DNA from 2 places in the Actinoplanes sp. CA-015351 genome. Region 1 is predicted to be linked to the other one. Evidence: riboswitches for the same ligand, from Rfam matches in the RefSeq annotation. Region 1 holds a riboswitch; the other holds the start of a gene.
The links. A riboswitch is a leader RNA that binds a small molecule or an ion and turns the genes downstream of it on or off. The one in region 1 is predicted to bind thiamine pyrophosphate.
Positions count from the first base shown of each region.

Region 2: another riboswitch for thiamine pyrophosphate. It lies ahead of ACQP2E_RS03025 (thiamine phosphate synthase); the one in region 1 lies ahead of ACQP2E_RS06190 (ECF transporter S component).

Region 1 covers NZ_CP192102.1:1,332,935-1,348,427, forward strand. The annotation lists gene ACQP2E_RS06150 (hypothetical protein) at 406-981, shown strand; gene ACQP2E_RS06155 (hypothetical protein) at 1,007-1,684, shown strand; gene ACQP2E_RS06160 (hypothetical protein) at 1,742-2,140, opposite strand; gene ACQP2E_RS06165 (methylenetetrahydrofolate reductase) at 2,208-3,131, opposite strand; gene ACQP2E_RS06170 (hypothetical protein) at 3,157-3,681, opposite strand; gene ACQP2E_RS06175 (PHP domain-containing protein) at 3,678-5,387, opposite strand; gene ACQP2E_RS06180 (energy-coupling factor transporter transmembrane component T family protein) at 5,482-6,285, opposite strand; gene ACQP2E_RS06185 (ABC transporter ATP-binding protein) at 6,282-7,712, opposite strand; gene ACQP2E_RS06190 (ECF transporter S component) at 7,715-8,305, opposite strand; TPP riboswitch at 8,342-8,447, opposite strand; gene ACQP2E_RS06195 (alpha/beta fold hydrolase) at 8,483-9,301, shown strand; gene ACQP2E_RS06200 (DUF6328 family protein) at 9,333-9,833, shown strand; gene ACQP2E_RS06205 (hypothetical protein) at 9,763-10,407, opposite strand; gene ACQP2E_RS06210 (Fur family transcriptional regulator) at 10,424-10,825, opposite strand; gene ACQP2E_RS06215 (ArsR/SmtB family transcription factor) at 10,822-11,121, opposite strand; gene ACQP2E_RS06220 (metal ABC transporter permease) at 11,152-12,018, opposite strand; gene ACQP2E_RS06225 (metal ABC transporter ATP-binding protein) at 12,018-12,803, opposite strand; gene ACQP2E_RS06230 (metal ABC transporter substrate-binding protein) at 12,892-13,812, opposite strand; gene ACQP2E_RS06235 (DUF6703 family protein) at 13,861-14,115, opposite strand; gene ACQP2E_RS06240 (antibiotic biosynthesis monooxygenase family protein) at 14,149-14,490, shown strand; gene ACQP2E_RS06245 (Rv0361 family membrane protein) at 14,507-14,995, shown strand; gene ACQP2E_RS06250 (glycine--tRNA ligase) at 15,065-15,493, shown strand, end outside.
Region 2 covers NZ_CP192102.1:647,811-663,303, reverse strand. The annotation lists gene thiD (bifunctional hydroxymethylpyrimidine kinase/phosphomethylpyrimidine kinase) at 1-90, opposite strand, end outside; gene ACQP2E_RS03045 (thiamine phosphate synthase) at 87-737, opposite strand; gene ACQP2E_RS03040 (thiazole synthase) at 731-1,474, opposite strand; gene thiS (sulfur carrier protein ThiS) at 1,477-1,677, opposite strand; gene thiO (glycine oxidase ThiO) at 1,668-2,687, opposite strand; gene ACQP2E_RS03025 (thiamine phosphate synthase) at 2,684-3,268, opposite strand; TPP riboswitch at 3,262-3,372, opposite strand; gene ACQP2E_RS03020 (ATP-binding cassette domain-containing protein) at 3,407-5,053, opposite strand; gene ACQP2E_RS03015 (class I SAM-dependent methyltransferase) at 5,081-5,692, opposite strand; gene ACQP2E_RS03010 (hypothetical protein) at 5,789-6,517, shown strand; gene truA (tRNA pseudouridine(38-40) synthase TruA) at 6,593-7,408, opposite strand; gene rplQ (50S ribosomal protein L17) at 7,486-8,040, opposite strand; gene ACQP2E_RS02995 (DNA-directed RNA polymerase subunit alpha) at 8,124-9,146, opposite strand; gene rpsD (30S ribosomal protein S4) at 9,244-9,870, opposite strand; gene rpsK (30S ribosomal protein S11) at 9,884-10,291, opposite strand; gene rpsM (30S ribosomal protein S13) at 10,309-10,689, opposite strand; gene rpmJ (50S ribosomal protein L36) at 10,854-10,970, opposite strand; gene infA (translation initiation factor IF-1) at 11,022-11,243, opposite strand; gene ACQP2E_RS02965 (DUF1707 SHOCT-like domain-containing protein) at 11,481-11,903, opposite strand; gene map (type I methionyl aminopeptidase) at 12,106-12,885, opposite strand; gene ACQP2E_RS02955 (adenylate kinase) at 12,941-13,594, opposite strand; gene secY (preprotein translocase subunit SecY) at 13,669-15,009, opposite strand; gene rplO (50S ribosomal protein L15) at 15,443-15,493, opposite strand, start outside.

The sequences.
Region 1 (15,493 bases):
TGACCCATCCTCCGCCCGTGGCATGCCCGTTGCGGGTATCCCTCCAGATCAGGCTTGAGTCGATCTTTGCAAACGACTAGCCTCGTCTCATGACAACTAGGCATTAGCGGAATCGCTCGACCCAAGAAAGGCGTTGGCCTGAAAGCGAAGTCGTTGCTTCGGCATGCAACCCGTAGCGTGGATCGACCGTACTTCTTGGCAGGCGTGCGGGGCCTCGAGGCGCCGGCTTGCCAGATGATGCCGAATCGTTGATATTCACGATAGAATTCACCCAGGGTGGTTGATCGAATTCTCTGAGTAATTCATTGTCGGATGGGGGACAGATTTAGGGCATGGAGGCGGGCGTACCCAGGGGCGTGTGCCGCTCGGTAGCCGAAGAAGAGGCACTCATCGGAATGGGGGATCATGGGCAGTGGCACATTGACCGATATTCGCCCGCAGGATTCAGTGCTGACAATCGCCGGTCACGACGGGGGCGCGGGAATCGATCTTTTGGTCACCGCTATGCTGCCCGCCATGTCGATCGACGCCGAGCGCACCGCGCTTCGCTTGGGGCAGTTCGAGCACCGCACCAAAGAGGCCGAGTTGCAGGTGGAAAAGCTGAAGGTGGAAATCACCCGGCTTGAGGGTCAGGTTCAGTTACTCCGGGACAAGGAGCGAGCCACGGTGCAGGTTGCTCGATTTTCCCTGTTCCAGCGCATCGTCGAGATCATCGGCGGAGCGCTTTTGATCTACATTTCGACATTCCCGCTCCGCATCGTCACGGAACTCGCCGGTAACTTCGCCGAAGGGAAATCGTCTTCTGCGAGCAGCTTTCGCATTGTGTTGATGTTCGCCGTCGTGCTCGGCGTCAGCACGGTAGTTCTTCTCATTCAGAGTCGGCTGCGAAAGCGTAAGATCAAAACGCAGCGCCTGCGTATGAACGGCCTTGAGAAAGAGATCGAGGCGAAGTCCTCGCCGAGTCCGACGGCGGGCACGTGACGTGGACGCCATTTCGGTCGTACTCGTGCTCATGTTGCTGGCGGTCGCCTTTTTCCCGTTCGTGCTGGCCGTGCAGCTCAAGAATCTGGCGCACAGCATCTACCGGAACCGGCTTTGGATCCTTCGGGACCGGATCACCGACGACCTGCGACTAGGGAAGATCGAGGACAACCCGTCGGCTCGGCATGTGAAAGAACTCGTCGATCGGCAGATCCACATCGCTGGGCGGCACACGCTGCTCGACTCCTTGCTGGCGATCCAGATCTTCGATGTGACCGGCGATACCTCGGTATTCGAGGAGATCCTTCCTGCCGGGACACCTGACGTCGACCGTCCTGTGCTTACGGAGTACTTGGACGCGCTGCAAACCGCCACCACGAGTCACCTCAAGTGGGGGTCGGTCTTCGGCTGGCTCGTATCCGGACTCATGGCGGTCACGTACCTCGTCACCATGATCAAAACAAAGCGGACCGGCAACGCAGATCAATCTGCGGAGCCCCGCTCGACGACACCGAGCCACGTCGCGACCCGGAGTAACCGCCGAGACCGAGTTCACCGGCATACGCGGACGCCTATGGGGCAGGCGGCACAGGAGTTGCTGCACAAGGTCGAGCGAGCCGAGGTCGAGATCATGTACGCGGCTGCTCCAGCTCGACGACAGACGAGCGTTACCGACCGCGCCGAGGTTCTCGTCGGCCGATGACGGCGCCAGATCAGTCGGTGTTCAGCGAACGTCGTGTGCAGAAAACCGATCGGTGACCTACGCGGTTACGTCCTCACGCATTGCGTCGGCGAGCGCGATGCGCACGCGAGCAAGTGAATCCGGCGATCGTTTCAGTACGACCACGTCGTAATACTCGGCGGCCACCTGTTCCACGCATGCCGGAGCGACGATACTGATCTCCGCTAGGAGTGCGGACGCGCGGGCACAAGCATCCCGGTACGCTCGTACCGCCTCATGGGTCAGAGCCTCGTCGTCGAATTCCTCGGTCGAGGTGATGTAGATGTCGCAGTGCTCGACCTCGCGAAGTGCGCCGAGGAACCGGCCGTAAAGCGCGCGGCGTTCCGTCGCCAGGGCGCGCTCGTGCTGGACCCGAAGATTCTTGTGCGCGAGCCAGGCTGTGGTGGCGACCGTAACAACGCCGATCGTTCCGGTCACCGCTGGACCGACCCACTCCCAAGCCACGGCGCGATGGTGCCAGCCCGCGTCAACTCAGGCGCGTGGATCAGTGGCGGCGGTAGTGGAGGAGTTCGGCTATTTCGGCTGCTAGGTCTGTGGTGGCTTCGATTTCGGTTTTGCGGATGGAGACGTTTTCCACGTTGAAGCCGTACGGGATGCCCAGGTGTTCGCAGAAGTCGATGAGGTCGCGGGCGATCGCGATGCACTGGCGGTACGACTCGGCCAGCGGGTCGTTGGCGTGGCGCAGGGAGTTCTGGAGCCAGCGGGGGACGTCGACGCCCAGCCAGGCCAGGAACTCCAGGGTCTTCAGGGAGCCGCAGAGGGACAGCGTGAAGATGACCGTGCGCGGGGTGACGCCGCGTTCCCGGCAGCCGTAGTAGTAGTCGGAGAGCAGGTTCTTCGTCTCGTTGGCGTGGTAAACCACCTGGGAGATGAAGAAGCTGGCGCCGCGCTCCTGCTTCTTGAGCATGCGCAGGTGCTCGTCCGGCCGTTCGCCGATGACCACCGCGCCCAGGGGGAGTTTGGGGCGTACCTCGGCGCGGGCGGCTTGGGCCTGGCGCAGGCTGGTCTGGACCGGCTTGTCGCCGGAGGATGCGCCGACGAAGACGCTGAGGACCCGGTTGTCGACGCCGGACATCCAGTCGCGGAGCTCGTCCTCGGGATATTTGCCGACGCAGCGGTAGATGACCACCGGCTTGTCCCAGCCGCCCAGGTGGTCGGCGTAATAGCGGGCCGGGTCGAGGGTCTCCAGGAACGGGAACGGGCGCTCGTCCGGGTTGCGGTCGGACTCGTCGTCGATGTCGTACAGGATCAGGCCGTCGAGGTCGAGGCCGCTGAGGCGATCCAGGGTGACTTCGGCGATCTCCTTGACCCGCTCCTCGGGTGTGCTGCGCCGGGGCGGCGTGATGCTGAACAGCAGCACGCCGCTGCGCGTATCGGCCAGCAGGTGGGGCAGGCGAGGGCGACTCATGCCCTCAACACTAGGGAGGCGTCGTTCAGTGATCGGCACAGCAGGGGGTGGGATCCCGCCTTTCGAACGGGACCAGCCGCCCGCCGACCGCTGGAGTGGTGACCAGCACCAGTTCGCCGCCGCGGAACTGGGGCCGGACGAAATCGCCGGTGTCCACGACGGTGTCCCGGTCGGCCAGCCCGCTGCCGAGCACCTCCACCCGGGAGATCGAGCTGCGCTGGAGGATCTCGCTGACCGTCAGCTCGCCGGTGAGGCGTCCGACGCCGGGGAACCGGACGGCCCGGCCGAACTGTCCGGATGCCGCCGCGTCCGCGGCCGGACGCAACTCCGGCTCGGTCTCGAACGTGCTGGTCGTGAGCAGGCTGATCGCGACGTGCGGGAACGGCGCGGCGATCAGGTGGGTGCAGGCCAGCACCGGGGCGGGCGACAGCGAGCCGATCCAGTGGTCGGCTTCGGCCAGCGTGGTGTGCCCGAGGCTGACTCCGACGATCCGGGCAGCGCCGACGGTGCCGGCCGCCGAGATGGCGGCCGGCGCGACGGAATACGTCATCGGGGCAGAACCCAGATGGGGTTGGTGTAGAACCACAGGTCACCCCACGGGTCGGCAGAGCCGACCACATCGAGCTGGGGACCGTACGGATCGACCGAGGCGCCCAGCAGGCCCGGCTGGGTGCGGTTGCCGTCGGTGCCGCGTACCCGGAGGTAGAACGGCTTGTCCAGGCGGCCGAGGTCGTAGGTGAAGGTGACCTTGCCGCTGGTCTTGGAGACCTCGAACGACTTGACCACCCTGGTGTTCGGGGTGGTGAAGGCGTCCTGGTCCGACACCGGGCCGGTGACCGTGCCGACGATCACGTCGACCCGCTTGAGGACCGGGACGAAACCGGCCCAGTTCGGGATGTCCTGCAGGTCGATCTCGAGGGTCAGCTCGGTCGAGGTGCCCCGCTTGACCTGCAGCACGCCGCCGAGCGGGGTGCCGGTCGACCAGCGACGGTCGCCGGAGACGCGTACCTGGGCGTCCAGGCCCTTGATCAGCCGGCCGTGGTCGACCCAGACGCGACCGGCGCGCAGGCCGTCGACGACCGCCTTGTACGCGAACGACGACGCGCCCACGTTGGTCCGGCCGTAGAAGCCCGGCCAGAAGTCGCCCGCCTGCGTGTTGACCGAGCCGTTGTAGACCGGGTCGTTGTACTTGCCGTTGGCGTTGAAGTCGCTGCCCGGCCCACGCTCGGTCTGGTCGAGGTAGTTGACGTGGCTGTCCGAGTTGACGGTGATCCACCACGCCTTGCCCTCGGCGAGCAGGCTGTCCCAGAGGCCGCCGACCGTGGAGGTCATCCAGTCGAAGCCACCCCAGGTGCGATACGTCTCCAGCGGGTAACCGGCGAACGACGCGGCCGACGGGTTGTTGTCGTAGTAACCACGGGCACCGCCACGGCCGTTCGGGGCCGGGATGCCGGCGGCCTGGTGGCCGGGTGCGCCCTCGAAGCCGACGGCGACGGTCGGGTCGGCTTCACGCCAGCCGCGGATCTCGTGCGGCGAGTCGATGCCGCGCCGGGACGGGTGGTTCGCGAAGAACAGCGCGCCGTCGATCTTGCGCTTCTTCACCTGCTCGCCGAGGAACTTGATGCCGGCGATCGCCAGGGCCTCGTTCTGCGCGGCGGTGTTGGTGGCCGGTACGAACGTGCCGTCGTACGCGTTCTCGAACTGCTTGAGAACCTCGACCTCGTTCTTCGACGGGGTGACGAACACGGTGGCGTGCTCGGCGGCCGGGATGTTCCACTCCAGCCCCTGGAACGTGAGCAGGCCCTTGAGCTCCTCGCGGGTTTTCACGATGTCCGGGTTGACCTTCTCCACGCCGATCTTGGCGTGGGCGGCGCTGCCGTGGTCGGTGATGACCAGCCAGTCCAGGCCGTACGCCTGACCCTTCTGGGCCTGGTCGAGCACCCGGTACTGGGCGTCCGAGCTGTACTGCGTGTGGATGTGGTGGTCGCCGGCGAGCCACTGGAACCCGCCCTTGGCGTTACCGCCGCCGACGTGGTCGTGGGTGTGCGCGAGGCCGGCGGCCTCGGCGGCGCCCGGGCGGGCGAGCACCGAAGCGGCAGCGCCGGCGCCCAGCAGACCCGCGCCGAGCAGGAAGCGGCGGCGCGAGGCGTCGCCGGGGGAGATCTCGCTCTCCGGAATGCTCAGGTCGAGGGCTTCGGGGACGTCAGCCGCACCGGCGGCGTCCGAGAAATGAGAGTGGTCGTGGCCGTGACCCATATCGGTGAACTCCTACGAAGATCGTTGAGTGCACCTCACCCTCGTCCGATCAGGACAACTTCGGTTGTCGATCTGTTGGACGGCAAACGAACGGTCAGCCGACGACCGGGTGGAAGAAGCCCAGCAGCACCGAGAACGTCAGAATCGTGCCGGCGGCGACAGCAGCGCCGGCCATCAACGCGGTGTCAGCTCCGGTGAAATGCTGCCGGCGCGCGTAGGTTCGAGGGGTGCCGGCGTCGAATCCGCGCGCGTCCATCGCCACCGCGAGCCGGACACCGCGCCGCAGCGCGCCGACCAGCAGGGCGAACGAGGTCGAGACGAAAAGCCGCAGCTTCGCGAGAGGATTGCGCCCGGCGTCGATGCCACGGGCCCGGCGGGCCAGGGTGAGCGTCCGCCACTCACTGGCGAGCAGGGGCAGCAGCCGGAACGCGGCGAGCGCGCCGATCGCGAACCGGTCCGGCGCTTTCGCGTTCTGGACCAGCGCATCGGCCAGGTCGGTCGGGTCGGTGGTGGCGAAGACGATGATGCCGGGCAGCGCCACGGCGAAGATGCGCAGGATCAGCCCGATCGCTGACGCCAGCACCCCGGTGGTCACGTCAAAGGCGCCGATCGAGAAGAGCAGGTCTCCGCTGCGCTCAGCCGCGAACATGGTCATCGCGACGAGCACCCCGGCAGCCGCGAGCAGCAATGGCGCGGCGCGGCGGGCGAGCTGTCGGAGCCGGACACCGAAGAACGGCAGCAGGATCAGTTCGAGCACCAGCGCGGTGGCCGGGGTGAACGGATCGACGGTGGCGATCAGCGGCAGCGAGAAGAGCAGCGCCGCGCCCAGCTTGGCGACCGGATTGCGGCGGGCGAGCGGCGCGGACGGATCGGCGATGGGTTCCAGGGCGAGCGTCACGGGCGAACCCGCCGAGGTAACGGTTCCGGATCCGGCTCGCCCAGCGGGACGGTCCGGTCAGCGAGGGTACGCACGAACGCCTCGTCGTGAGTAACCGCGACGATCCCGTGCCCAGCCGTCCGCAGCTCCGCCAGCAGAGTGATCAGTTCCAGCCACGTGCGGCGGTCCTGGCCGAACGTCGGCTCGTCCAGAACGAGCAGCCGGGGCGCGGTCGCCAGCGCCGTGGCGACGCTCAGCCGCCGCGCCTCACCGCCGGAGAGGGTGTACGGGTTGGCCTCGGCCAGCCTCGTCAAACGGAGCCGTTCCAGCAGCTCGTCGACGATTTTCCGGATCTCGGCGGGTGAGCGGCCGACCCGGCGCGGGCCGAGGGCCAGCTCGTCGGCGACCCGGCCGGTGACGAACTGGTGCTCCGGGTTCTGGAAGACCGATCCGATCCGCTGGGTCAGCGTGGCGGCCCGCCATCGGTGCGGGGGCCGTTTGTCGCCGAACGCCTCGATCCGGCCGGAGCTGGGTGCGAGCAGTCCGCCGAGCAGCAGCGCCAGAGTGGACTTGCCGACGCCGTTGGGCCCGGTCACGGCGAGCACCTCACCGGCGCCTGCAGTGATCGAAACCGGACTCAGCCGGCCACGGACGGACGTGTGCTCCGCGCGTACGAAATCGGTCGTTGACGGTGAATTGGCCTTGCGGGGCGGGAAGCTGAAGCCTGGCACCCAGACGCCTTCGTCCGCCAGTTTGTCGCCGTAGGCGGCAAAGATGAGCTCGGGCGCGCCATCGGCGCGCACGCCGCCACCCGGCTCCAGGACGACGACGCGGTCCACCAGCGGCAGCGCTTCGGCGACCCGGTGCTCCACAATGATCATGGTCGTTTCCGGACCTGTGGAGCGGGTGAGCGCCTCGCGGACCAGGTCCGCGCCGGGTGGGTCGAGGTTCGCGGTCGGCTCGTCGAGCAGCAGCAGACCGGGACGAAGCGCCAGAACTCCGGCGAGCGCCAGTCGCTGGGCCTCACCGCCGGAGAGCGCCGCCGTCGAGCGGTTGATCGGGTACCGGAAACCGACACGGTCGAGCACGTCACTGACCCGCGGCCAGATCTCGGCGGCCGGAATGCCGCGGTTCTCGCAGCCGAACGCCACGTCGTCGCCGCTGCGGGCCATCACGAGCTGGGTCTGCGGATCCTGGAAGAGGATGCCGACCCGGTCGCGTGCCTTGCCAGGATCAAGCCCATCGATCTCGATACTGCCTTCAGCCTGACCGGAATCGGACGGCAGCAGACCGGCGAGCGCGGCGAGCAGGGTGCTCTTGCCAGCACCGGAAGGGCCGAGCAACAGCACCCGCTCGCCGTGCCGCACGTGCAGGTCGAGCCCGCGGATCGCCCAGGCGCGACGACCGGCGTGCCGCCACCCGAACCCGCGAAGCTGAACCTCACTCATGGTCAGATGAGTGCCCGTTCCCGGCCCGCTCCGAACCGATCCAGGACACCTGTCGGCGCCAGCGCCCGGACCAGGGCCCAGCTGCCCAGACCGGCCAGGATCACGCTGCTGACCACGGTGAACAGGGCGTAGGGGATGCGGTAGCTGCCGAGTGCGTACTCCGAGTTCCAGACGAAGAAGTCGAAGATCGCCGCGCTCACGCCGGTCAGCGCGCCGGCGAGCAGCGCGGACGGCAGTTTGAAGGAGCGGTACCGCAGTGCCGCGAACGCCAGCTCGGCGCCCAGGCCCTGGACCAGGCCCTGGATGATGACCGTTCCGCCCCACTGGTTGCCGAGCAGCGCGGAGATGATCGCCGCGACGGTCTCGGTGTAGAGCGACGCGCCGGGCTTGCGGATGATCAGCCCGGACAGGACGGCCGGCATCAGCCAGATGCCGTACAGGATCGCCTGGGCCGGCGGGAAGAACGCGAACGCGCTCTCGGTGACGCTCCAGACGGTGCCCCAGGCCCAGAAGATGACGCCAAAGGCCACGGCGATGACTGAGGCGATCACGATGTCTATCGTGCGCCAGCGGTTGTTGTCGGTGGATTTCATGAAAGCCTCCCAGTAGGTACCGGGAGGAGACACGTGTGCCTTGAGAGACCGAGCTTCCTGCGCTGGCATTACCCAGATCAGGTACTAGGGTCTGCGGCCTGTTGCCGCACTCTCAGCGCTGTGCGCTCCCCTGTCGGATTACATTGCTTCGATGAACCTAACACCTGGGGGATGAGTATGGAGATCAAGGCTCGTGGGCTGACATTCGAGGTTTCTGACGGCGGTCCCGGGGATGGTGAGCCGGTGCTTCTGCTGCACGGTTTCCCTCAGGACAACCGGGAATTCGATCGGCTTCTGCCCTATCTCCATGAGGCCGGCCTCCGGACCTACGCGCTCAACCAGCGCGGTTACTCACCGGGCGCCAGGCCGCAGAACGTTGATGCCTACCGGCTCCGGGAGGCGGTCGCCGACGCCATCGCCGTTCTCGACGAACTCGGCATCGAGAAGGTTCACGTCGTCGGCCACGACTGGGGCGCGCAGATCGGCTGGCTGCTCGCCGCGAATCATCCGGACCGCTTGCGTACGCTCACCGCCGTCTCCGTGCCGCACCCGCGCGCCCTGATGCTCGCCATCCGGGTACGCCCGTCGCAGAAAGCTCGCCTCGCGTACTTCGAGGTGTTCCGCTCGCCGCGGGCCGAACGTCTGCTGCTGGGTCGCGACGCCACGGTGCTGCGCTGGATGCTGAAACCCCTGCGGGCCGAGCGGGTGCAGCGGTACGTGGACGCAGCGCGCGAACCGGGCCGGCTGACCGGCGGGCTGAACTGGTACCGCGCCTTCACCACCGACCAGATCGCCCGGACCGGCGTGGTCACGGTGCCGACCACGTACGTGTGGAGCGATCGGGACGGTGTGGTCGGGCTGACCGCGGCGTTGCGTACCGCGGACTGGGTGTCGGCCGATTACCAGCTGATGGCGATGCGCGGCGTCAGCCACTGGGTGCCGGAGGAGGCGCCGCAAGAGCTCGCTGACGCGGTCCTGGCACGTATCGGCGTTTGACCATGCTCCTGATCGGGGAAAATGGCGCGGCATGGCAGTCGACACCACCTCCCCTCGTGACAAGGAAACCGAGAAGCAGCGATGGGATCGGAACTTCGCCGATCTCCTGCAGGAACTGCGCGTCGCACAGACCGGGGTGCAGATCCTTTTCGCGTTCCTGCTGACCCTGCCTTTCAGCAGCGGTTTTCCCCAGGCAACCGAGTTCCAGCGGGACACGTACATCGTCGCGCTGATCAGCGCCGCGTTCGCCACCGCGATGATCATCTCGCCGGTGGCGTTCCACCGCGCGCTGTTCCGCCAGGGCCGCAAGCCCGAGCTGGTCCGTTACGCGCACAAGATGGCCACCGGCGGCCTCTTCTTCATGCTGATCTCGATGGTCAGCAGCGTCCTGCTGATCACCGATTACGTGCTGCACTGGAAGTGGGCGGTCGCGCTCACCGTGATCACCGGCCTTTGGTTCGTCACCCTCTGGGCAGGGCTTCCGCTGGCGCACCGGGACTGGGCCGACGACGACGAAGACCGAGACTCCTGAGTTCCAGCTCGGCCAGCGTGTCGACGGCCTCCGGGTCACCGGCACGCCAGCTCTGCGCGATGTCCGGACCGAGCCTGGTCAGCACGCTCAGCGGCTGACTTGCCAGCGCACGCAGAGCCAGAAGATCACGGCCGGCCGGGTCGTCGCGTACCGACGCGGCGACACCGGCCCGCCTCATCCAGCGAAGACGCAACGGCAACCACAAGAACAAAATCAGGGCCATGGGTACGGCAATGGCGACCAGCGGCAGGATCAGTGCCAATTGATCGACGAACTGCTGCTGTTCGAGGCCCGCCTCGGCGATCGATCGGGCGGCGTCGGCGGCGCCGGTGAACGGTTTGGTCAGGTCGTCGCCGACCACCGGCACCCGGCCCACCTTGCTACCGGCCTCGGCCAGGTTGCCGGCGATGCCGGTGCCGGCGCTCTCCAGTTTCTGACCCGGGACAGCGAGCTTCTCGACGATGTCTTGTATCCAGAAAGCCACCCGGATCCAGAGGTAGACCCAGAGGACGGCGAGGATGTCGGTGAGGAGCTGACGGATCGCGGTGGGCAGCCGGTCGGCGTAGAGCTTCACAGTGGAAGCCTCGCACTCAGCTTTTCGCGGCGCACTCCGGGCAGGTCCCGAAAATCTCGAGAGTGTGCGAGACGTCGACAAAGCCGTGCTGGCCGGCCACCTTGTCGGCCCAGGACTCCACCGCGGGCCCGGCCACCTCGACGGTCCGGCCGCAGGACCGGCAGACCAGGTGGTGATGATGTCCCTGGCTGCACCGCCGGTACAGGTGCTCGCCGCCCGGCGGGCGCATCACGTCGATCTCGCCGGCGTCGGCGAGACCCTGCAGAGTCCGGTACACCGTGGTCAGGCCGACCCGCTCACCCCGGTCACGCAGCATCGCGTGCAGGTCCTGAGCGCTGTGGAAGCCCTCGGTCTCACCGAGGACAGCGCTGACCGCGCTGCGCTGCTTGGTGTTGCGTTGGGTCGTTTCCGGATTCACTGTCGGCTCTCCCTGGCATGGCTCACCGCGTCGGCGACGATGTGGGCGACGTGTTCGTCCACCAGGGAGTATGCGATCTCCCTGCCCTGACGGACACCCCGCACGACACCCGCGCCGCGCAGGACCCGCAGGTGCTGAGAGACCAGGGGCTGCGGGGCGCCCAGTTTCTCCACCAGGTCGTGCACGCAGCGCTCGCCGGCGCCAAGTTCCACCACGATGGCCACACGGATCGGTGCGGAGAGGGCGCGCAACAGGGCCCCCGCCGACTCGTACGCTTCGTAACCGGTGGTCGTCATGGCTGCGACCACCGTACAGCGGTGATGCGCTCAACCATGCAACACGACGTCCGGAGGTTCGGCCGCGACCGGCGGGTGCGACCGGCGTACCAGCGCGCGGCGCACCGTGGCGGCCAGGGTGGCGCCGAGGAAGGCGACCAGGGCCAGCAGCACCGTGGTGGCGCCGGGCGCGGTGTCGATCTCGGCCGAGACCACGATGCCGGCGCCGGCCGCACCGACCCCGATCAGCATGGCCGCCGACATGGTGGTGCGGAAACCGCGGGTGACCTGCTGCGCGGCGGCGACCGGCACGACCATCAGCGCGGAGACCAGCAGCAGACCGACGGTTCGCATCGCGATCGTCACGGTCACCGCGGTGGTGACCGCGAGCAGGATGTTGAGCGTCCGCACCGGAAGGCCGCTGACCCGCGCGTACTCCTCGTCGTTGCAGAGCGCGAAGAGCGCCGGCCGCAGCGCCAGCATGGCGACCAGCACCGCAACGCCGAGCCCGCCGATCACCGCGATGTCCTGCACCGACGTGGTGATCAGCGACCCGAACAGGTACTGCATCAGGTTCGAGTTGCTGCTGTCGTCGGAGAGGCCGACCAGCACCACACCACCGGCGATGCCGCCGTAGAAGAGCAGCGCCAGGGCCAGGTCACCGGACGTGCGCCCGCGTTCCCGGATCAGCTCGACGCCGACCGCGCCGATCGTGGCGACCAGGACCGCGGTGAGAACCGGGGAGCTGTTGGTGAGCAGGCCCACGCCGACGCCGGTGAGCGCGACATGCCCGATCCCGTCGCCGATCAGCGAGAGCCGGCGCTGCACCAGATAGATGCCGAGCGCCGGGGCGGCCAGGCCGATGATCAGCGCGCCGATCAGCGCACGCTGCATGAAGGGATAAGCGAGCAACTCCATCAGTACGCCTTCGTCCCTTCGGTCGGCGCCCACTCGCAGATGCCGGCTTTGACCTCGTCGGCGTGCGGGTGCACGTGATCGTGCCCCGGCTCGGCGTGGTGACCGGCCGGCTCCGGCGGTGTCCCCTCGTGCGCGATGCGGCCGTCGTGCACGACCACCCCGCGTCCGATGAGCGGCCGCAGCGGGCCCAGCTCGTGCAGGACCAGCATGATCGTGCCACCGGCCCCGGCGAACCGGGTGAGCGACTCGGCGAACGCCTCCTGGCTGGCCGCGTCCACACCGGCGTTCGGCTCGTCCAGCACCAGCAGGTCCGGCTTGCCGGCCAGTGCCCGGGCGATCAGGGTTCGCTGCTGCTGGCCGCCGGACAGCGTCGAGACCGGGTCACCGATCCGGTCGAGCAGCCCGACGCTGGCGAGCGCGTCGCGTACCGCGGCCTTGTCCGCCGCTCCGGGGAAGTGGAAGATGCCGCGCCGGGCCAGCCGGCCGGACGCCACCACCTCGCCGACCGTGGCGGGCACACCGCTGCCGGCACCGAGGCGCTGTGGCACGTACCCGATCCGCTGCCACTGCCGGAACCGGCGCTGCGGCGTGCCGAACAGCTCGATCTCGCCGCGCCGCAGGGGCACCAGGCCGAGGACGGTACGGATCAGCGTGGATTTGCCGGATCCGTTGGCGCCGAGCACAGCGACCACATCGCCGGCGGCCACGCTCAGTGACACGTCACTGAGGATCTCCCGGCCGTCGTATCCGGCCGCGGCGTGCCGTACCTCGACCACATTCGTCATGACACTGAGCCTTCCTTTGTCATGCCCTCCTGGCCCTCGCGTGCGAGGCCGTGGGACGGTGCGGCTGGGTGCCGCTCGGTGCAGTCGGTCATGACGTGCACCCAAGCGCCTTGGTGAGAGCCGTCAGGTTGGCGCGCATCACCGAGAAGTAGTCCGCATTCTCGTCCGTCAAGCCCTCGAGTGGGTCGAGCACCGCCGTCTGCGCGCCGACCTCCTGTGCCAGCGTCTCGGCGACCTTGGGGCTGACCAGCGTCTCGAAGAAGATCGTGGTGGCGCCGTGCTCCTTGGCCTCCTCCGCGACCGCGGCGAGGCGCTGCGGGGACGGCTCGGCCTCCGGGTCGATCCCGGTGATGCCGATCTGGGTCAGGTCGTACCGGTCGGCGAGGTAGTGGAACGCGGTGTGGCTGGTCACCAGTTCGCGGCGCTCACAGGTCTTCAGCCCCGTGGAGAACTCGCCGTCCAGGGTCTTCAGCTCGGTGCTGAGCGCTGCGGCGCGGGCGGTGAAGTCGGCGGCGTGCTCCGGGTCGGCCTCGGCCAGCTTCTTGCCGACCTGCTCGGCCACGGTCGCGAGCCGGGCCGGGTCGAGCCAGAAGTGCGGGTCGGTGCCGCTCGTGCTCTCCTCGACGTGTTCTTCGCCCTCGTGACTGTGGCTGTCGGCGGATTCGGCCGACAGCATCGTTATCGCCGAGGCGGCGTCGAAGGCGTGTGCGGCGCCGTTCTGCTTCACCGCGTCGTCGACGGCCGGCTGGAAGCCGCTCAGATAGACCACCAGGTCCGCGTCGGTGATCTCGCCCACCTGGCGGGCGTTGAGCTCCACGTCGTGCGGCTCGGCACCCGCCTTGGTGAGGTTGCTGACGCTGACCACGTCGCCTCCGACCCGCTCGCTGATGAACTGCAGCGGGTAGAACGCGGTGACGACGGAAAGCTTCCCGTCGGCGCCGGCGGATGCGCCTCCGCAACCGCTGAGAACGAGGAGGAGGGCGAGGGCGGGTACGAGGCGGCGCATCATGCCACCAACTGTTGTCGATAATGACAATGATTGTCAAAGGCGCATGCTTTACAGCGCCTTCGAGACCGCACCCACCACCAGGAGAGCGAGCAGGACGAGCCGGACAGTACGGGTGATCGGCGTCTGCACCGGCCACGTGGTGAACGTCAGGGCGCCCAGCCCTGCGGCGATCACGGCCAGCAGCAGCGCGCCCACGATGCCCGGCAGGAAAAGCCCTGCTAGCAGGAGGGCCAGGGCCACGGCGAACGCCACAGTCGGATTGACCCGGGCGATCCGGCGCAACAAATGGTCGGACGGTGTCACTGGCGGCTCCTTCGGCGTGCGTACCCTCGTCACATGCTGGTGCTCAACCGCTTCAACATCCCACCGGACACGCAGGACGGCTTCGTCGAGCGTGCGCATGCCGCCCTCGCCGCCCTGGCGAACTGCCCGGGATATCAGTCCGGCCGCCTGGCCCGCGCGCTGGAGGACCCGGCGGCCTGGACCCTGGTCACCGAATGGGAGTCGGTCGGAGCGTACCGGCGGGCGCTCGGCGCGTTCGACGTGAAGATGTACGCCACTCCGCTGCTCGCGCAGACGCTCGACGAACCGTCCGCGTACGAAACCCTCGCCGAGGCCGGCCCCGGCGAGGCCGTCGTGGTGACCGCCAGTGACCGGGCCGCCGATCCGTGGCGCTGAACATTAGGCTGGGGACATGAGCGTGCTTGCTTCGCCACCGCCCGCCGGGCCCGGGGTGCATCCGCCGTTCCCGGCGCCCCCGGTCGAGGGACGCGGCAAGCGGATCGGCCTCGGCTTCGGCATCGCCGGCGGCATCGCGCTGCTGGTCTGCGGCGGTGGTGTGGCGGCGCTGTTCGGCCTGGCCACCGCGATGGACAATGCGATCAACGAGCAGGCCGACGTGGTCGTCACCCGTTACATGGACGCCGTGCAGGACCGCGACTTCGCCAAGGCGTACGACCTGCTCTGCGAGGACTCACAGGCTGAAGAGGGCCGGGTGGAGTACTCGGCGCGGATGAGTTCCACCGAAACAGTGCGCGATTTCGCGGTGGGTGACGTCGATCTGACGTACGGAACCGTCCCGGTCAACGTCACGTACGCCGACGGCGACACCGCTGTTCTCAAGGCGGAACTCGCCCAGAACACGTCGACAGGCGCGTTCGAGGTGTGCGGCGTAGGGGAGTAACCTCGCTTTTCGTCCTGTCAATCACGAATTTCCCCGCCGACACCCAGCCGGCGTAGGAGGAAACCGCACATGCCTGCCGACCGTATCGACTCCGTCGTCAGCCTGGCCAAGCGCCGGGGCTTCGTCTTCCCCTCCAGCGAGATCTACGGAGGAACCCGTTCGGCGTGGGACTACGGTCCGCTCGGCGTGGAGCTGAAGGAGAACGTCCGCCGTCAGTGGTGGCGCACCATGGTCCAGCAGCGCGACGACATCGTCGGCCTGGACTCCGCCGTCATCCTCTCGCGTGACGTCTGGGCCGCCTCCGGCCACCTGGACGCGTTCGTCGACCCGCTGACCGAGTGCCAGTCCTGCCACAAGCGGTACCGGGCTGACCACCTCGAAGAGGCGTACGAGGCCAAGCACGGCAACCCGCCGGCCTCGCTGCAGGAGATGAACTGCCCGAACTGCGGCAACAAGGGCACCTTCACCGAGCCGAAGATGTTCAACGGCCTGATGAAG
Region 2 (15,493 bases), 690 kb from region 1:
GAGCGCCGCAAACGTCTTCAGATCGGCCTGTACCCCGGCTCCCCCACCGGAATCCGACCCGGCAATGGTGAGCACCACCGGCGGCGTCACAGCGCACCCCCAGTCCCGATCTTGTGAAATTCCGGCGCACCACTGTCGGGGAACTCCACAAGATCGGGACTGGGCCGGGCAACAGCTGCCGCGAACGCCCCTGCCAGCTGGCTCGCGACCCGCGCCGGATTCGCGGCCCGCATGATCGCCCCGAGCACCGCGATGCCCTCGGCGCCGGCTTCGGCGCACTCGGCCGCCCGCGCCGCCGAGTCCACCCCGCCGAGCGCGAGCCACGGCACGTTGCCGGCCAGCTCCGCCGCACCTGTGGCGCCGAGCGCCGGTCCATAACCCGGCTTGGTGGCCGTCAGATAAACCGGCGAGAGCGTCATGTAATCCACATCGGGCAGCGGCTCGGTGCCGTGCCAGGACCGGCCGACCAGCGGCACCCCGGCCGGCACCGGATCGGCGGCCGACAGGTGGACGGCCGAGCCGCCGAGCGGATCCGGCCCGGCGACGATCAAGTGGCCCGGTGGCAGCAGCGGTCGCAGTTGAGCCGCTAGCGTTGTGCGTTCCGCGTACCCAAGGTCTCTCTCCCGGAGGATGACCCACGCGGCGCCGCCGCGGATCGCGGCCGCGACCACCTCGACCAACGGCCCGGCGGCGGACCGCCTGTCGGTGAGTACGACGAGCCCGCCGGGTGTCACCATGAGGCGATCCCGTCGTCCGCTGTGGACGCGAGAGCGTGGAACCGTCGTGGTATCCGGCCCGCAGCGCGAGCGAGCCGACCGGCAGCGACCGCATGCCGCATGGCCGACGCCATCGCCGCCGGATCGCCGGACCTGGTGATCGCGCTGGCGATCAGGACCGCGTCGCAGCCCAACTCCATGGCGAGCGCGGCGTCCGAGGCGGTGCCGATGCCGGCGTCCAGGACCACCGGGATGTCGACCATCTGGCGGATCAGCTCGATGTGATGCGGGTTGGAGATGCCGAGACCGGAACCGATCGGCGAACCGGCCGGCATCACCGCGGCGCATCCGGCGTCGGCGAGACGGCGAGCCAGGATCGGGTCGTCGGTGGTGTACGGCAGAACCGTGAACCCGTCAGCGACCAGCGTCTCGGCGGCCCGCAGCAATTCCACACCGTCGGGCAGCAGCGTCCGCTCGTCGCCGATCACCTCAAGTTTGATCAGGTCGGTCTCGAAGGCCTCGCGGGCCATCTGGGCGGTCTTCACCGCGTCACCGGCCGTGTAGCAACCAGCGGTGTTGGGCAGCACACGCACACCGAGCCGGTCCAGCATCGGCAGCAGTCCCGGACCGGCCGCGTCGACCCGGCGCAGCGCGACGGTGACGAGAGTGGTCTCGGATGCCTTGATCGCCTCTTCGAGTGCGGCGAGGCTCTGCGCGCCGCCGGTGCCCAGAATCAGGCCGTTCTCCGGAAGGAACATCCTCAACCGCCCTGCGCCGCGGTCAGCACCTCGACCCGGTCACCGTCGGCGAGGTCGACGTCTGCCCAGGTGGAACGGGGCACCACGGTCCCGTTTACCGCGACCGCCACTCCGCGCTGCGCGGCGATGAGCTCGGCGACCAGGGTCGCGACCGTGCAACTCTCGGTCCTGCTCCGGTCCTGGCCGTTGATCGTCAGGCGCATCCGAATCTCCCGGGGGTGAACGCGTCGAGCAGCGGATCCGCGGTTCCGGTCAGCACCAGATCGGCGATGAGCCGCGCGGTGATCGGGGTGAGCAGCACCCCGTTGCGGTGATGACCGGCGGCCACCACTGTCGTGTCGCCGAGGCCTCCGAGTCGTCCGAGAATGGGCGCGTTGTCGGGTGTGCCGGGGCGATGCCCGGCGGTTATCTCGGTGAGTTCGTGCTCGGACAGGCCGGGCACCAGATCGAGAGCGGCGCGCAGCAGGTCGTGCACACCGCCGGCGGTGGTCGAGCGGTCGGAGCGTTCCTCCATGGTCGCGCCGACCACGACCTCGCCGTCGGCGCGCGGTACCAGGTAGACATGGCGGCCGTCGGCCTCGCCGTCGATCACATGGGTGAGCAGGCCGGGTTCGCCGCGGAGTCGCAGGACCTGGCCTTTCACCGGGCGGATCGGGAGGCCGGTGAGCGCGGCTGTGCCGACGCCGGCAGCGACGACGATGTGTTCCGCGCCGATTTCGGACAAATCATGAATCTTCCGGGCGACGATTCGACCCTTGAGGACGGTCCGCAGCGCAGAGACCACCTTGCGCGGATCAACCTGCCGCTCAGTCGCCGAGAACGCGCCGGCCCGCACCCGAGGCGACAACGCCGGCTCCAGTTCGCGTACCTGGGAGCCGGTCAGAGTGCTGAGCTTCTGGTGCTTCCATTCCCGGGAGGCGTTGGCGACGTCATCAGCCGTCAGCGCCACGCTGAGAGTGCCGGCTTCGTCATAACCGACATTTCCTAGAGAAGCCGCATAAGAAGGCCAGAGCGCGTTGGACGCCTCCAGCAACGGCTCCAGAAAAGGGAATTCGAACGCCGACTCCCCACCCGGTGCCAGCATCCCGGCCGCCACATGCCAGGCGCCATCAGAGCCGCCCGGGTCGTAAACCGTCACATCAGCGCCACGCAGCAACAACTCACGGCCGATAGCCAGCCCGATGATCCCGCCGCCGACAACAGCGACCCTCATCGCAGCGCCTCGATGAACTCGGCGACCGCCCGCTTCGGATCGACCACGAACGCGCCGATCGCGGCAACGCCATGGGATGGGAGCACCGGCACCCGGTCGGCCGTGATGCCGCCGATCGCCAGCACCGGAACACCCGGCACCGCGTCGACCACAGCCGCCACGCCGGCCGGCCCTATCGGCGGTGGCAGACCGTCCTTCGTGGAGGTCGCGAACGCGGGCCCGGTGCCGAGGTAACTCGCACCCGCGGCGACCGCTTCCCGCGCCGACGTCGGGTTCCGGCAGGTCGCACCGATCACGGCGGACGGGCCGAGCACCCGCCGCGCCGCATCGATCGGCAGATCGTCGGCACCCAGGTGCACCCCGTCCGCGCCGGCCGCGAGCGCCACCCCGATCCGATCGTTGACCAGGCACAACGTGCCGGCCGGGCGAAGAATCTCCAGGGCCGCGAGGGTCAGCGCGTACGCCTGCGCGTCGGTGGTCTTGACTCTGATCTGAACGGCCACATCATCCTGGCCGGCCACGGCACGGATCACATCAAGCGAATCGGTGATGACGTGGATCCGAGGAAACGAATTGTGCATGAAGCACTCCTCCCTGCGCCGGCATGACCCGGATCAGGTTCGACGGTCGGGGGCCGCATCAGCCCCCCTCTCAGCCCGGTGCCCGGACTCCCGTGGGTTTCTTGTAATCGGACCCTAACCGGTCCGTGACGAGAAAAGCTAGCGCACGTCCCAGACCGGTTCAGGAACCTCGACAACCTCGTTGTCGGAACCGAACAGCACGAAACGGTCGAAGGACCGGGTGAACCAGCGGTCGTGGGTGACCGCGATGACCGTGCCGTCGAACGCCTTCAATCCCTCTTCGAGCGCCTCCGCCGACGCCAGGTCCAGGTTGTCGGTAGGCTCGTCGAGCAGCAACAACGTCGCTCCGGAGAGTTCCAGCAACAGCACCAGGAACCGGGCCTGCTGTCCACCGGAGAGGGTGCCGAACCGCTGGTCGCCCTGTGCCGCGAGTTCGTACCGGTTGAGCGACTTCATCGCGCCGGCCCGGTCCATCCCGGAGCGATGTTCGTCACCACGCCAGAGGATCTCGACGAGTGTCTTCTCGGTGAGCTCGGGCCGGTCGTGGGTCTGCGAGAAGTGCCCGGGACGAACCCGCGCGCCGAGCCGGACCACACCCTCGTGCATCACGTGCGTCAGCGGCGCTCCGTCGACCGGCTTGTGCTCCAGGTCCGGCTCGGAGCCGCCGGCCGCGAGCAGTCGCAGGAAGTGCGACTTGCCGGTGCCGTTCGCGCCGAGGATGGCCACCCGGTCGCCGTACCAGATCTCCAGGTCGAACGGGAACGTCAGGTTCTCCAGTTCGAGCCGCTCACACATCACCGCGCGTTTGCCGGTGCGTCCGCCGCGCAAGTTCATCCGTACCGACTGGTCCTTCGGCGGAAGCGGCGGCGGGCCGCCCTCCTCGAACTTGCGCAACCTCGTCTGAGCTGCCTGGTACCGCGAGGCGAGGCCGTCGTTGAACATCGCCTTGTTCTTCAGCGTGAAGACGAGTTCCTTGAGCTTCTCGTGTTCCTCCTCCCAGCGGCGGCGCAGCTCCTCCATGCGCTCGTGCCGGTTCGACCGCGCCTCGTGCCAGGAGGCGAACCCGCCCGGATGGGTCCAGGCGCTGCCGCCCTCGACGGCCACCACCCGGTCGGCGGTCTGCGCCAGCAGCTCCCGGTCGTGCGACACGAAGAGGATCGACTTGGACGACTCCCGCATCCGCTGTTCCAGCCAGCGTTTCGCGGGCACGTCGAGGAAGTTGTCCGGCTCGTCGAGCAGCAGCACCTCGTCACCGCCGCGAAGCAGCAGGTCAAGGGCGAACCGCTTCTGCTCACCGCCGGAAAGCGTCCGCACGACGCGGTCCTTCGCCTCCTCCCACGGCTTGCCGAGGATCGAGACGGTCACGGTGTCGAAGAGGACCTCGGCCTCGTATCCGCCGACCTCACCCCAGTGCGTGAGCGCGTTCGCGTACGCGATCTGGCTCTTCTCGGTCTCACCAAGAGCCGCGGCCGCTGCGGCGAGTCGCGCGCCTGCCGCGCCAAGCGCGGGCGCGACCAGGGACAACGCAAGATCTTCGAGGGTACGGTCGTCGCCGATCATGCCGATGAACTGGCGCATCACACCGAGCCCGCCGGACCGGGCGATCGTCCCGCTCTGCGTCGCGATGTCGCCCGCCACCATGCGCATCAGCGTCGTCTTGCCGGCGCCGTTCGGCCCGACCAGCGCCACTTTCGCGCCCTCGCCGACCCGGAACGCGACATCGGAGAAGAGTTCCCGCCCATCGGGGAGCACAAAGCCGACTCCGGCGACATCCACGTAACCCATTGCGGCATCCTCCCGTGCGACGAGCCGTCAGTCAGCCGAATTTCGGGTGACCCGAAGCACCCGGAAGCCTCGCTGGCTGGCGATTCTCTCCACCTGCCAGCCGAGGCCGGTCAGCCAGGTATGCAGCGAATCACCGCCGAGGTTCCGGTTGATCACCAGCCAGGCGGTGCCGGCCGGCGCCAGGCGCGGCAGCCAGCGTTCCATCAGCACGTGCAGCTCGGCCTTACCGACGTGGGTCGGCGGGTTGCTCCAGATCTCGTCGAACGTGATGTCCGCCGGAACGTCGCCCGGTTCTGCGACTTTGACCCTTTTCTCGTATTTTTTCGTGTTCTCCGTAGTCAGCTCGCGCGCCCGGGAGTTCACGTCCACCGCCCACACCGTGGCCTGCGGCGCCTCGGTGGCCAGCACACAGGTGATCGGACCGTAACCGCAGCCGAGGTCGAGCAGCGTGCCCTCGGTGGTGACGGTCGGCAGGGTGGCCTTGCGCAGCAGCACGGCAGTGCCCGGGTCGAGCCGTCCGGCCGAGAACACCCCGGAGGCGACGACGAGCCGGTAGTTCTTGCCGGCGACGCTGAACTCGATCTCGCTGCGTCGCAGCGGCGCGTCCGGCTCGGCAGTGAAGTAATGGTCGGCACTCACCCGGCAAGTCTCCCGCCGCGCAACGAGCGGCAGCACGGCGGGGTGCCGCACACGGTGTGCGTTCATAGATCAGCGTCCCCACCTAATTTGGGGTCCATGCGGTACGCCACCTCGACGCGCTCCGCGCACGCCCTGATTCTGCGACCTTTACCGGGAACCGCCGGACAGCACCGCACTCCGGCCCGTTTCCGCGCACGCAGCCAGCGGCACCTGCGACGGGAGCCCCTACGGACAGCCCGTCTGCTCAGCCACGGCCTGGCTGCCCTCATCGTGCTCGGCATCGTCGTGATGGTGGGCGTCCTCATCCTCGCCGACGACCGCTTGCCCTCCACCGGCTCGACGCGCGATCCGCGCACGCCTCTCACCAGCACGGACGTCTTCCCCGATCAGGCGTCCCTCTTCCGGGTCAGCCAGGCGCGGGTCGAGGCCGATTGCCCGCTCGCCGTCTCCGGCGGCTTGCGCTCACTTCTTCAGGGGTACGGGTGTACGCAGGCGGTCCGCGCCGACCTGACCGTCCCGTACGCCCCGCACCAGGTGACCGCAGGCGTCCTGAATCTGCCGGACGCCCAGAGCGCCGCGGCGGTGAGCGAGCTGATCCGCGCCCAGGTGGAAACCAACGACGGCGGCTTCACCAGCCTGACCGGAGCCGAAACCCCGCTGGGCACCCCGGTCGTCTGGCGAACCCTGGACCACTACCTGCTCTACTGCGTGATCGTCAGCCCCGGAGGCGAGCCCTTGACCAACGACGACCCGTCGGTGGCCCGCATCATGACCGAGGTCCTGGAAACCCACCTGCCCCAGTCGCTGACCTCTCCCGCCACATAACCCTCCCCCGCGCACACCCGGCCCCTTGCGTGTGCCGCTGGCCAGGCTGGCCGCGAGAGCGGTCAGCGGCGGGAATCAGGCTCGGAGGCGGCGGGTGGCTTCGGCTCGGGCGGCGTAATCGGCCTCGTCGGCGTACCCGACCTCCACCAGGGTCAGGCCGTGTGCGGCAGCTACCGTGACCTCGCTGGACCGTTCGCGGAGGGTCAGCAGGCGGGCCGGCCACTCGGGCTCCTTGCGGGCGTCGCCGACGAAGAGCATCGCGCCGACCAGGCTGCGGACCATGGCCTGGCAGAACGCGTCCGCCTGCACGGTCGCCACCAGGATCCGGTCCGGGTCGCGGCGCCAGTCCAGGCGGCTGATCGCCCGGATGGTCGTGGCGTGTTCCTTGCGCTTACAGAACGCGGCGAAGTCGTGCTCGCCGAGCAGACCTGCCGCGGCGGCGTTCAGCCGGTCCAGGTCGAGAGGGCGCATCCAGCCGAGGGTGTCGTGCCGGCGAAGCGGCTCCGGGCCCCACTGGTCGTCGGTGACGCGGTACTCGTACCGGCGGAACGTGGCCGAGAAACGGGCGTCGAAGGTGTCCGGGACCGGGGCGACCGCGCGTACCCGGGCGTCTGGTGGCATCAGGGCCGCGAGCCTGCGCAGCAGCGAGCCGGTGAGCCGTTCCCAGTCGTCGACGGGCAGGTCGATGTGGCAGACCTGGCCGGTGGCGTGCACGCCGGCGTCGGTGCGACCGGCCACGGTCAGTCCGAGCGGGGTGTCCGGTCCGACCAGGCGGCCGAGCGCTTCAACGAGCACACCGGCGACGGTCCGGCGACTGGGTTGGACGGCCCACCCGGAGAAATCGGCGCCATCGTAGGACACGTCCAACCTGAGACGGATGGAATCGCTCATCGCGCTGCGGTCTCCCGTACGAAAGAAAGCGAAAGGCCCGGCACCCAGAGTGGGCACCGGGCCTTTCAACGTGGCACTCAGGCCTTGGCGTCGTCGCCCTCAGCCTTGTCGCCGGAAGCGCTGACCGGCGCCTCGGCGTCCTGGTCGGCCTCGGTCTCCGCGGCCGGAGCGCTCTTGGGCGCCTCGTCCTCGGGCGCGAGCGCCTCGACCTTGGCCTGCTGCGCGGCGGCCTTGCGGGCTGCCTTCGACGGCGCGGCGGTGGTGGCCGCGACCTGCAGCTCCTCGACCAGCTCGATGACCGCCATCGGGGCGGCGTCGCCCTTGCGCGGGCCGGTCTTGGTGATGCGGGTGTAGCCACCGGGGCGGTTGGTGTACCGCGGAGCGATCTGCTCGAACAGGGCGTACACGACGTCCTTGTCCTTCACGGTGGCCAGAACCCGGCGACGGGCGTGCAGGTCGCCGCGCTTGGCCTTCGTGATGAGCTGCTCGGCCAGCGGGCGGAGCCGCCGGGCCTTCGTCTCGGTGGTCTTGATCTTCCCGTGCCGGAAGAGCTCGGTGGCCAGGTTGGCCAGGATGAGCTTCTCGTGTGCCGGGCTGCCGCCGAGGCGGGCACCCTTGGTGGGCGTGGGCATTTCAGATGCTCCTCGTCGATATGCCTTTGTGCAGTGCGGCGGAGCCGCCTCAGGCAGGCAGAGTTATGGCGCGGCAGCCGGACTTACAGCTGCTCGGTCTCGCGGTAGTCGTCGGTGTCGTAATCCACGTCGCCGAACGAGTCCACGACGTGCGCCGGGTCGAAGGACGGCGCGCTGTCCTTCAGTCCCAGGCCCATTCCGGCGAGCTTCATCTTGACCTCGTCGATCGACTTCTGGCCGAAGTTCCGGATGTCCAGAAGGTCAGCCTCCGTACGCCCTATCAACTCGCCCACGCTATTGATGCCCTCGCGCTTGAGGCAGTTGTACGACCGGACGGTGAGGTCCAGCTCCTCGATCGGCAGGGCCAGATCGGCAGCCAGCTGAGCGTCCTGCGGCGACGGGCCGATGTCGATGCCCTCAGCGGTCTCGTCCAGCTCACGGCAGAGACCGAAGAGCTCGACGAGGGTCGAGCCGGCCGAGGCCAGCGCGGTCCGCGGCGAGATCGACGCCTTCGACTCGACATCGATGATCAGACGGTCGAAGTCGGTGCGCTGCTCGACACGAGTCGCCTCGACGCGGTAGGTCACCTTGAGAACCGGCGAGTAGATCGAGTCGACCGGGATCCGGCCGATCTCGGCGCCGGCGCTCTTGTTCTGCGCTGCCGTGACGTAGCCACGGCCCCGCTCGACGGTGAGCTCCATGTCGAGCCGGCCCTTGCTGTTCAGGGTGGCCAGCTTCAGATCGGGGTTGTGCACGGAGACGCCAGCCGGGGGCTGGATGTCACCGGCGGTCACGTCGCCAGGGCCCTGCTTGCGCAGGTACATGCTGACCGGCTCGTCGTGCTCGGAGCTGACGGTCAGTTCCTTGACGTTCATGACCAGCTCGACCACGTCCTCCTTGACACCGGGGATCGTGGTGAACTCGTGCAGCACGCCGTCGATCTTGATGCTGGTGACCGCTGCGCCCGGGATGGACGACAGCAGAGTCCGGCGGAGAGAGTTACCGAGGGTGTAGCCGAAGCCCGGCTCCAGAGGCTCGATGGTGAACCTGGAACGGGTCTCGCTGAGCGACTCCTCCGAGAGGGTCGGCCGCTGGCTGATGAGCACGCTTTTCTTCTTTCTGTCAGGCCACCCACTATTTGATGGCCGTCTGTTGTTCTTTTCGCCGGTGCCGGCCCGAAGGCCGGCACCGGCGAAAGAGCTGCTACTTGGAGTAGAGCTCGACGATCAACTGCTCCTGGACCTGCGTGTCGATGACAGCGCGCGCCGGGATCGAGTGGATCAGGATCTTCATCTCGGCCGGGATCGGCTCGAGCCACGCCGGAACGCCGCGGGAGCCGGCCTGAGCCTGCGCCACGACGAACGGGGTCATTTCCTTCGACTTCTCACGCACGGTGACGATGTCGTGTTCCTTGACCCGGTACGACGGGATGTCGACCTTGACGCCGTTCACCAGGAAGTGACCGTGCTTGACCAGCTGCCGACCCATGTCCCGGGAAGCGGCGTAGCCGGCCCGGTAGACAACGTTGTCGAGACGAGTCTCGAGGATCTGCAGCAGGACCTCGCCGGTCTTGCCCTGCTTCTTGACGGCTTCCTCGTAGTAGCCACGGAACTGCTTCTCGAGGACGCCGTACGCACGACGGGCCTTCTGCTTCTCGCGGTGCTGAAGCAGGTATTCCGTCTCCTTGGTCCGTCCACGCCCGTGCTGTCCGGGCGGGAACGGCCGGGACTCGAACGGGCACTTCGGACCGTCGCACTTGCTGCCCTTGAGGAAGAGCTTCATCTTCTCTCGGCGGCAGCGCTTGCAGTCCGCACCGGTGTAACGAGCCATCTCGATACCCCCCTTAGACCCGGCGACGCTTCGGCGGACGACATCCGTTGTGCGGCTGCGGCGTGACGTCGGAGATCTGACCGACCTCGAGGCCGGCGGCCTGCAGCGAACGGATGGCGGTTTCCCGGCCGGAGCCCGGACCCTTGACGAAGACGTCGACCTTGCGCATGCCGTGCTCCATGGCACGACGCGCGGCGGCCTCGGCAGCCAGCTGCGCCGCGAAGGGAGTCGACTTGCGGGAGCCCTTGAAGCCCACCTGGCCGGAAGAGGCCCAGGAGATGACAGCACCGGTCGGGTCGGTGATCGACACGATGGTGTTGTTGAAGGTGCTCTTGATGTGCGCCTGCCCGTGGGCGACGTTCTTGCGTTCCTTGCGCCGGACCTTCTTGACGGCGGCCCCTGCGCGTGCCTTCGGTGGCATAAGTCAGTGCGCTCCTATTACTTCCGACCGGGCTTCTTCTTACCGGCGACCGTGCGCTTCGGGCCCTTACGGGTACGAGCGTTGGTCCGGGTCCGCTGTCCACGCACGGGCAGGCCCTTGCGGTGGCGGATGCCGGCGTAGCAGCCGATCTCAACCTTGCGGCGGATGTCCGCGGCGACCTCGCGGCGCAGGTCACCTTCAACCTTGAAGTTGGACTCGATGTAGTCGCGGAGCTGGACCAGCTCCTCGTCTGTGAGGTCCTTGGCGCGCTTGTTCAGGTCAATCGCGGTAGCAGTCAGTGCCTCGACGGCACGGGTGCGACCGATGCCGAAGATGTAGGTGAGCGCGATCTCCATCCGCTTGTCGCGGGGAAGATCAACGCCGACGAGACGAGCCATAAGTGGGCGTACTCCTCAGGGTCTCTCACGGAGGTCTGTGCCTGTCCCATCCCGCCTGCCCGGGCGGGCCCCGGCCTCCGACCGGGGGTGTGGCCGCTCACGCATGCGTGTATGCGACCGGGACGAGCTTGTTCAGTGGTGCGGATCCTGCGTTGAGGCTGAAATCAGCCCTGACGCTGCTTGTGGCGCGGGTCGGTGCTGCAGATGACCATGACCCGCCCGTGCCGCCGGATCACCCGGCAGTTGTTGCAGATCCGCTTGACGCTCGGCTTGACCTTCACGGTTTGCCTTAACTCTCAGTCAGACGGGAAGTGGATCCCCCGCGACCCGGGTTACTTGTAGCGGTAGACGATGCGCCCACGGGTCAGGTCGTACGGCGAGAGCTCGACGACGACCCTGTCCTCGGGAAGGATGCGGATGTAGTGCTGCCGCATCTTGCCGGAGATGTGTGCCAGGACCTTGTGACCATTAGCGAGCTCAACGCGGAACATAGCGTTCGGCAGAGGCTCGATCACTCGGCCTTCGATCTCGATGGCTCCGTCTTTCTTTGGCATGTCCTCCGCTACCTGTACATCGGGTTCATGGGGCTGGCTTGTGCAACGCCTCATCCGAGTCGAAAATCCGCCTCGAACCAGCCGCGGCTCCCCCGCCCTCGAAGCGCTTGAGGGCATGGAGAGAGGACGCTGCGCGCCAGCAAGCTAGTCTACGCGCCCGTTACAGTCACGACAAACCGAGGGTTCCGTAACCCGGGGTCGGGCGTGTCTGCACCGGACAAGTACCACTTTATCGCCTCAGTGGCGGCGCTTGTCCCGATCTCCGAGTCGCGCCAGCACAGCGAAGGCAACCGGGATCAAAACCCACATCGGCCAGAAGTAGTGGGCGTCGCCGGAAGTCAGGCTCGTGATGCCCCAGATGATCGTGCAGATCACGAAGATGCCGAGCATGGGCCGGACCCCGTTCTTCCGCTCCGGGGCGCCCGCGGTCTCCACCGGCGACTTGTGCGCGGGCTCGATCCGGGATTTCTGCACCGGGATCGTGCCCGGCAGATCGTCAAGCAGCCCGTCCAGGTCGCCGTAGGTCGTCGCTCCGTACGCCTTCTGAATCCGGTCGTCGTACTCGTTCAGATCCAGCCGGCCCTCGTCGAGTGCGGCCTTCAGTTGATCCGCGACCTGTTGGCGGTCGGCGTCACTCGCACGCATTCCCTCGCGCCCCATGAGCCCCAGCATGCCAGCCGCAATCCACCCAGGCCACGGCTGAGTGTCACCGGGCCTGGTTTTACGACTGGCAGGACGCTGAGGCTTCGGGGGTGCTTTGGCTTTATGGCTGGAGGGCCGCTGGAGTGCTTTGGCCTTACGGCTGGAGGGCCGCTGGAGTGCTTTGGCCTTACGGCTGGAGGGCCGCTGGGATGCTTTGGCTTTACGGCTGGCGGGATGTCACGAGGTCGCCCAGGCGGCCGCGGCCGCCGTCGTGGGCGGTTGTCACCCAGACGCCGTCTTCGAGCAGGGCCATCGTGTGCTCCACGTGCGCGGCCCGGGAGCCGTCCCGGGTCACCACGGTCCAGCCGTCGTCGAGCTCCACCGTGCGCGGTGAGCCCATCGTGATCATCGGCTCGATCGCCAGGGCCATGCCCGCGATCACCCGGACGCCGCGGCCCGGTTTGCCGTGGTTGAGCACGTGCGGGTCCTGGTGCATCTCGGTGCCGATGCCGTGGCCGCCGTAACCGTCGACGATCCCGTACCGGCCGGCCTTGCGGACGGCCTTCTCGATGTTGAAGGAGATGTCCGTCAGCCGGCCCCGGCCGTTGGCGACGCCACGGGCAGCCGCGGCGATGCCGGCCCACATGGCGTCCTCGGCCACCTCGGCCATCCGCAGCAGGGCCGGGTCCGTCTCGCCGACCCCGACGGTGATCGCCGAGTCGCCGTGCCAGCCCTCCAGGATCGCCCCGCAGTCCAGGGAGATCAGGTCGCCCTCGCGCAGGATCTGGTCAGTGCTCGGGATCCCGTGCACCACCTGCTCGTTCACCGACGCGCAGATGGAGGCCGGGAACCCGTGGTAGCCCTTGAACGACGGGACCGCTCCGGCGTCGCGGATCACTTTCTCCGCGACCGCGTCGAGGTCGGCCGTCGAGACACCCGGCGCGACCGCGTCCCGCATGGCGTCCAGCGCGGCCGCGACAACAAGGCCGGCCGCGCGCATCAGCTCGATCTGCTCCAGCGTCTTCAGCTGGATGTTCTGGTCGTTACGCCCCACGTCAGCCCCCGTAGGAGCGCAGCGCGTCGATCGCACGCACGGTGACGTCCTCTACCGGGCCCGTCGCGTCGATGCCGACCAGCTTGCCCTGGGCGCCGTAGAAGTCGACAAGGGGCGCGGTCTTGTCCGCGTACTCAACCAGGCGGTTGGCGATCGTGTCGGCCTTGTCGTCGTCGCGCTGGAACAGCTCGCTGCCGCAGCGGTCGCAGATGTTGTCCTTGCTCGTCGGGTCGAACTCGACGTGCCAGATCTTTCCGCAACCACGGCAGGTCCGCCGGCCCGAGAGCCGGCGGATCACCTCGTCATCGTCGACCACGAGCTCCATGACCAAATCCAGGGCGGTGCCCAGGTCGGCCAGGAGCTTGTCCAGCGCCTGAGCCTGCGGCACCGTACGCGGGAACCCGTCCAGCAGGAAGCCGTCGCTGGCGTCGGGCTCGGCGAGCCGGTCGCGGACCATGTTGATGGTCACCTCGTCCGGCACCAGCTGCCCGGCGTCCATGTACCGCTTGGCCTCGACGCCCAGCGGCGTCCCCTGCGAGACGTTGGCCCGGAAGATGTCCCCGGTCGAGATCTTCGGCACGGCGAGATGGGCGGCGATGAACTCAGCCTGGGTTCCCTTGCCGGCCCCCGGAGGGCCCACCAGTACCAGCCGCACCTACATCGCCTCGCTTCGGTCAGGAGAAACCACGCCCACCGTAGACGCCAGAGCCCCCCGGCCCTGCGTCCCCACTACCGGAGGAACCCTTCGTAGTTCCGCTGCATGAGCTGGCTCTCGATCTGCTTCACCGTCTCCAGACCCACGCCCACCATGATCAGCACTGCGGTACCACCGAACGGGAAGTTCTGGTACTGCTGCTGGTTGAGCCAGATGAAGAAGAAGTTCGGCAGAACCGAGATCAGGGCCAGGTAAAGAGCGCCCGGCAGCGTGATACGGCTGAGGATGAAGTCCAGGTAGTCGGCGGTCGGCTTGCCCGGACGGATGCCCGGAACAAAACCACCGTACTTCTTCATGTTCTCCGCGACCTCAGTCGGGTTGAACGTGATCGACACGTAGAAGTAAGTGAAGAAGATGATCAGCAGGAAGTAGAGGCCGATGTAGATCGGGCTCGTCGGGTCAGCCAGGTTGTTCTGGATCCAGATCTGGTAACCCTTGAGGTTGTTCTGGTCGAAGAACTGCAGGTACAGCTGCGGGAGGTACAGCAGCGAGGACCCGAAGATGACCGGAACGACACCAGCCTGGTTGACCTTCAGCGGGATGTAGGTGGAGGTGCCGCCGTACATCCGCCGGCCGATCATGCGCTTCGCGTACTGGACCGGGATGCGTCGCTGTGCCTGCTCGATGAAGACGACCAGAGCGATGATGACCAGAACCAGGCCGATGACCAGCAGGAACTTGCCGGTGCCGCTGGAGGTCTTGATCGTCCAGCCCTCGCCGGGGAGGCGGGCAGCGATCGAGGTGAAGATCAGGACCGACATGCCGTTGCCGACGCCGCGGTCGGTGATCAGCTCGCCGAGCCACATGACCACGCCGGTGCCGGCGGTCATCGTCATCACCAGGACGGTCAGGGTCAGCCACATCGGCAGGCCCGTGCTCTCCGGGATGATCTGGTACGCCGGGTTGTCCTGGTCACACACGTTACCGAAGAGCTGGCCGGTCCGGGCCAGAGCGACGAACGCGGAGGCCTGGAGGACAGCGAGGCCCAGCGTCAGGTACCGGGTGTACTGGGTGATCTTCGCCTGGCCGCTCTGGCCTTCCTTGCGGAGCTGCTCGAGTCGCGGAATGACGACCGTGAGCAGCTGCAGGATGATCGATGCCGTGATGTACGGCATGATGCCCAGCGCGAAAACGGAGAGCTGAAGCAGCGCACCGCCGGAGAAGAGGTTGAGCAGGTTCAGCACGCCGTTGCCGGAGGCCTCGGTGAGGGCCAGGCAGGCCTTCACGTTGGCGTATGACACACCGGGACTGGGGAGAGTGGCACCGAGACGGTAGATCGCGACAATCGCTACCGTAAAGAGTAGCTTCTTCCGCAGGTCAGGCGTCCGAAGCGCGCTCGAGAAGGCGGACAACAACTGATCCTCCTGCGTAGTCGCCACACTCTGGGTTGCGTTATCCCGGAAGTTCGGGCACACATCATTGGGCAGCCATATAGGCCGCCAGCGGAGCACTGTATCAGCAACGCCGAGAACTCAACCACCGGCGTGGCATGGTCCGATGCATCAGTACAACACAACTGTCTGTATCAGTGGCCGAACCGGGCGTGCTCCACCTTGGCCGGTCACCCGTTCCCGGCCGGTTCCCACCATACGGCAGCGCGGCCCGTTCAGAACGCCTCTGAGGGCTCCAGATGTTACGACCGTGTTCCGCCCGGTTCCGGGTGCATTCGCCGCCTCAGGCGACGCACAGGGCCTCCTGCGCGTCACCAGCCACTCACCCAGCGGAAATAAACGAAGAGGCCGTGGCACCGGACTGATCCGGTGCCACGGCCTCTGCCGTTGTCACGTGCTACAGCTCGGTGACCGAACCACCGGCAGCAGCGATCTTCTCCTTGGCCGA